Regions from separate parts of the Dechloromonas sp. A34 genome, predicted to be linked through region 1. Evidence: riboswitches for the same ligand, from Rfam matches in the RefSeq annotation. Region 1 holds a riboswitch; the other holds the start of a gene.
What was found. Region 1 has a riboswitch for glycine ahead of gcvT (glycine cleavage system aminomethyltransferase GcvT). Riboswitches for the same ligand answer to the same signal wherever they lie in the genome.
Positions count from the first base shown of each region.

Region 2: another riboswitch for glycine. It lies ahead of NQE15_RS06110 (trimeric intracellular cation channel family protein); the one in region 1 lies ahead of gcvT (glycine cleavage system aminomethyltransferase GcvT).

Region 1 is NZ_CP102486.1:2,399,714-2,402,101, reverse strand. Features, by position in the region: gene NQE15_RS12040 (L-threonylcarbamoyladenylate synthase) at 1-239, opposite strand, end outside; gene NQE15_RS12035 (PHP domain-containing protein) at 243-1,016, opposite strand; glycine riboswitch at 1,192-1,281, shown strand; glycine riboswitch at 1,289-1,368, shown strand; gene gcvT (glycine cleavage system aminomethyltransferase GcvT) at 1,445-2,388, shown strand, end outside.
Region 2 is NZ_CP102486.1:1,217,836-1,220,223, reverse strand. Features, by position in the region: gene NQE15_RS06115 (UDP-2,3-diacylglucosamine diphosphatase) at 1-708, opposite strand, end outside; gene NQE15_RS06110 (trimeric intracellular cation channel family protein) at 789-1,457, opposite strand; glycine riboswitch at 1,602-1,696, opposite strand; partial or broken gene NQE15_RS24025 (EAL domain-containing protein) at 1,854-2,388, opposite strand, start outside.

The DNA.
Region 1 (2,388 bases):
CGGGCAAAATGGGCGATTTCCGAGAGATCGCGAACCATCAGCGTCAGGTGATGGCGCTCATCCATCTGGCGGATCAGGCGAACACGATCAAGCGCGTCCTTGTCGCCGAGACGGCAACCCAGGGCGTAGCAGGAGTCGGTCGGCAAGGCGACCAGACCACCATCGCGGATGAACTCAGCCGCCTGAGCGAGCAGGCGTGGTTGGGGCGACTCGGGATGAATATTGACGACACGGGCCATAAATTAACGGATCAGACGCCAGACCGGTTTGAGGTCTTCCGGCAGTTGCGGCAACTTGCCGAGGTCGACGTAGCTTTCTTCCGGCCCGTGAAAATCCGAGCCGCGCGAGGCATGGAAGGCATAGTGCCTGGCCAGTCGGGCGAAATGCATCACGTGGTCGGGCGAATGGCTGCCGCAAGTAACCTCGATACCCTGCCCGCCCAGATCCTTGAAATCGTCGAGAAACTTGCGCATGTCGCCACCCGACATCTTGTATCGACCGGGATGGGCGACCACGGCAACACCGCCGGCTCCGGTAATCCAGCCAATCGCCTCGGCCAGCGTCGCCCAACGGTGATCGACATAACCCGGCTTGCCCGGGGTCAGGTAATGCTGAAACACGCCGGACACATCGCGGGCAATGCCGATCGACACCAGATAGCGGGCGAAATGGGCGCGGGAAATCAGGCTCGGGTTAGTGACGAAACACAGCGCCCCTTCATAAACCCCGGGAATGCCAATGGCGGCCAGCGCATCGCCCATGCGCTTGGCACGCTCGACACGGCCGATGCGGAGTTCATCGAGGCCGCCGGACAGGGCCGGGTCGGCCACATCGAAGCCGAGACCAACGATATGAATTGGCACGCCTTTCCATTCGATGGAAATCTCGACCCCATTGACGAAACCCATGCCGACCTCGTCGGCCGTGGCCCTGGCAATGGCCTGGCCGCCCAGATCGTCGTGGTCGGTCAGCGCCCAGAGGTCGACGCCATTGGCCGCCGCCCGGCGCGCCACCACTTCGGGGGAAGCAAGCCGTCGGAAACGATCGAATGACAGTGGAAATCGAAATTAGTAGGGGTCACAAATGGCAAATGCAAGGCAAATGGGGAGTTTATCACGAAGGCCGCCGCCGCCCGGGTTCCCTTGTGCAGTGCAGCAGGTTGCCAGCGAACTGGCATCCCGATATAGTGCCTCCCGTTCTGTGGGAGAGCGCAGATTAAGTCTGCCGCCGAAGGCGCAATTTCACCCGAAAACGCTCAGGTAAAAGGACCGCAGAACTGGAGCGCAAGTTCCAAAACTCTGGAGAGCGGCGTAGACAGCGTCCACCGATGGGGCAAATCTCTCAGGTATCGAGGACAGAGGGGTGAAACGCAAGATGCGATCTTACGTTTCACCCCTTTTTCGTTTCTAGAACTGGCGCAAACAAGCGCCTGCAAAGGACTGATATGCTGAAGAAAACGGTTTTGAATGCCGCCCACCGCGCACTGAGTGCCCGGATGGTCGATTTCGGCGGTTGGGACATGCCGGTCAATTACGGTTCGCAGATAGAGGAACACCATGCCGTGCGCAAGGACTGTGGCATGTTCGACGTCTCCCACATGTGCCCGGTTGACGTCATCGGCGCCGACTGCCGCCCCTTTCTGTCCCGCCTGGTCGCCAACGATGTCGCCAAGCTCAAGGTCTCCGGCAAGGCGCTGTACTCCGCCATGCTCAACGAGGCCGGCGGCGTCATCGACGACCTGATCATCTATTTCCTGACCGACACCCGTTTCCGCATCGTCATCAATGCCGGCACCGCCGACAAGGATTTGGCCTGGATGCAGGCCAAGGCCGCCGAGTGGAAGCTCGACGTCACCATCACCCAGCGCCGCAATGGCGACAACGCGCTTGGCATCATCGCCGTCCAGGGCCCGAATGCCCGCGCCAAGGTGTGGTCGGTGCTGCCCCAGGCCAAGGCGGCCATTGTTGACCTCAAGCCCTTCTTTGCCGCCGAAGTAGACCAGTACTTCATTGCCAGCACCGGCTACACCGGTGAGGACGGCTACGAAATCATGCTCCCGGCCGGCGAAGCCGAAGCTATGTGGAATACCCTGCACCAGTCCGGCGTCGCCCCCTGTGGCCTCGGCGCCCGCGACACGCTGCGCCTCGAAGCCGGCATGAATCTCTATGGCCAGGACATGGACGAAACGGTTTCCCCGCTCGACGCAGGGCTGGCGTGGACCGTGTCGCTGAATACCGAGCGCGACTTCGTCGGCAAGGCCGCCCTGGTCGCCAACGGCCAGCAGAAAGCTTTCCTCGGCCTGATCCTGCTCGACAAGGGCGTGCTGCGCGGCCACCAGAAGGTCGTCACCGCCAAGGGCGAAGGCGAAATCACCTCTGGCAGCTTTTC
Region 2 (2,388 bases), 1.2 Mb from region 1:
ACGGCCGTCGAAGTGTTCGACGATGGCGGTGCAGGAATCTACCCAGTCGCCGCAATTGACGTAGCTCAGGCCATCGATCTCGCGGATCGTGGCCCAGTGGATGTGGCCGCAGATGACGCCATCCAGGCCGCGCTCGCGGGCATGGTGAATGGCCGAATCCTCGAAATCGAAGATGAAATTCAGCGCCGTCTTGACCTTGCGCTTGGCGTAGCCGGCCAGCGACCAGTAGCCGGACAGCCCGAGCTTGCGCCGCCCCCAAGAGAGCAGCAGATTGAGGCGGACCAGCAGGTCGTAGGCCTTGTCGCCGAGCACCGCCACCCAGCGGTGGTGGCGCGTCACCTGATCGAAAACGTCGCCATGAATGAGCAGGAAGCGCCGGCCGTCGGCCGTTTCGTGAATCAGTTCGTCGACTACCTCGACATCGCCGAAAACGATGCCGCAATAGTCGCGCAGCGCCTCGTCATGGTTACCGGGGATGAAGACGACGCGATCACCGTGACGGGCCCGGCGCAGCAGCTTCTGAACCACCGTGTTCTGGGCCGGCGACCAGTGGATGCTGCGGCTCATCGCCCAGAAATCGATGATGTCGCCGATCAGATAGGTCTGTTCGGCCGGGTATTCACGCAGGAAATCGAGCAGGCGATCCGCCTGGCACGCCCGCGTGCCGAGGTGGATGTCGGAGAGAAAAACTGATCTGACCTTGGGCATGACCGCAGGATAGCGGCCGCCAATGAAGGGTTCGTGACGCCCGGATGACCGGACGGTTACAGGAGGTCAAATCACTGGCACTAATCCCATCGCTGCTGGTAGGAAAAAGTTGGAAGCTTCCAACCAAACCGCAGCGCCAGCATGCGAAATCCGAAGCCGACGATGAAACAGACCAGCGTATTGAGGTCGGCATCGATGCCGAATGACCGCAATGCAAGAAAAAGTGCGCAAACGAAGAGCGAGACGCTGGCATAAAGCTCGCGGCAGAAAACCACCGGCACCTGGTTGCACAACACGTCGCGCAGGATGCCGCCGCAGATCCCGGTCAGCATGCCGGCCATGATGACGACGACCACCGGGTAATCCAGTTGCAGGGCGACATTGCAGCCGATCAGCGAGAAGGCAACCAGGCCCATCGCATCCAGCATCAGGAAGAGGCCTTTCATGTGGTGCATGAACCTGGCCAGCAAGGTAGTCGCCAAACCTGCCAGGATCACGAGATAGACGTATTCGGGATGTTGCGTCCAGCCGATCGGGAAGTTGCCGAGGACCACATCGCGGATCGTTCCACCGCCAAGAGCGGTAACGAATGCAATCACGGCCACCCCGAAGATGTCCATGTTGCGACGTCCTGCCGCCAGCGCACCGGACATGGCTTCGGCGGCGATGGCGACAAGATAGACGACCAGCAGCAGGTCGAATTGCTTAGTGGCGAGGGGCTGAAAAACGAGGGCGAGACTTTCTAACATCGGGAGGACTCCGTCAAAGATCAGAAGACTCGAATCGAGTGCTTCTGCGACGCCTCTCCCCCTGTCCTTTTACCTGAGAGTTTCAGCCCGTTACGAGCCTGCCCCTTCGGTGAGTTGCCAAGGCAACTTCTCTCCAGCCGGCGAATCATTTCTGCGGTTCAGCATGCCTGAGCGATTATGGGAGTTTGCGCCTTCGGCGGAGTCCGGAAATCCAGGACTCTCTCTCCCGCAGATGCCTGGATTATCGTAAGCCGGAGGATTGCTTGTCAATCGCCAGACGCACCAGGTTATCCAGGGGCTCCGGCACGTGCAGATGGAAGCCCTGGCCGTAGTCCGCCCCAGGGCGCGCACAGTATCGAGCACGGCCTGGCTACCGACGAATTCGGCCACCGTATGCAGCTTCTTGTGCTGGGCCAGACGAACGATGGTTTCGATCACCGCCCGGTCGTCGCCGTCGTTATCGGCATTCTTGACGAACATGCCGTCGATTTTCAACGAGTGCACCTTGAAACGCTTCAGGTAAGCGAAGCTCGACAGGCCGCTGCCGAAATCGTCAAGCGCCAGTTCGCAGCCGATCTCTCGGCAGAACTCGATGAAGCCGAGCGCCATGTCGAGCTGGGCGATGGCGCAGCTTTCGGTGATCTCGAAGCCGACCCGCTGCGGCTGGATGCCATACTCGCGGAAGACGAACTCGATATATTCCTCGAGACCGGGATCGGCGAGCGTCAGGCCGGAAAGGTTGATGTGCAGGCGCGGCGCGCTCAGCCCCTCGGCCTGCCAGGCGGCGATCCGGGCACAGGTGGCGTCGATCACCCAGCGATCGATCAGCGGCATCATGCCGTAGCGCTCGGCGGCCGGAATGAAGCGGCCGGGCGGGATGATGCTGCCATCGTCGCCATGCATGCGAACCAGCACTTCGGCATAAGGCTCG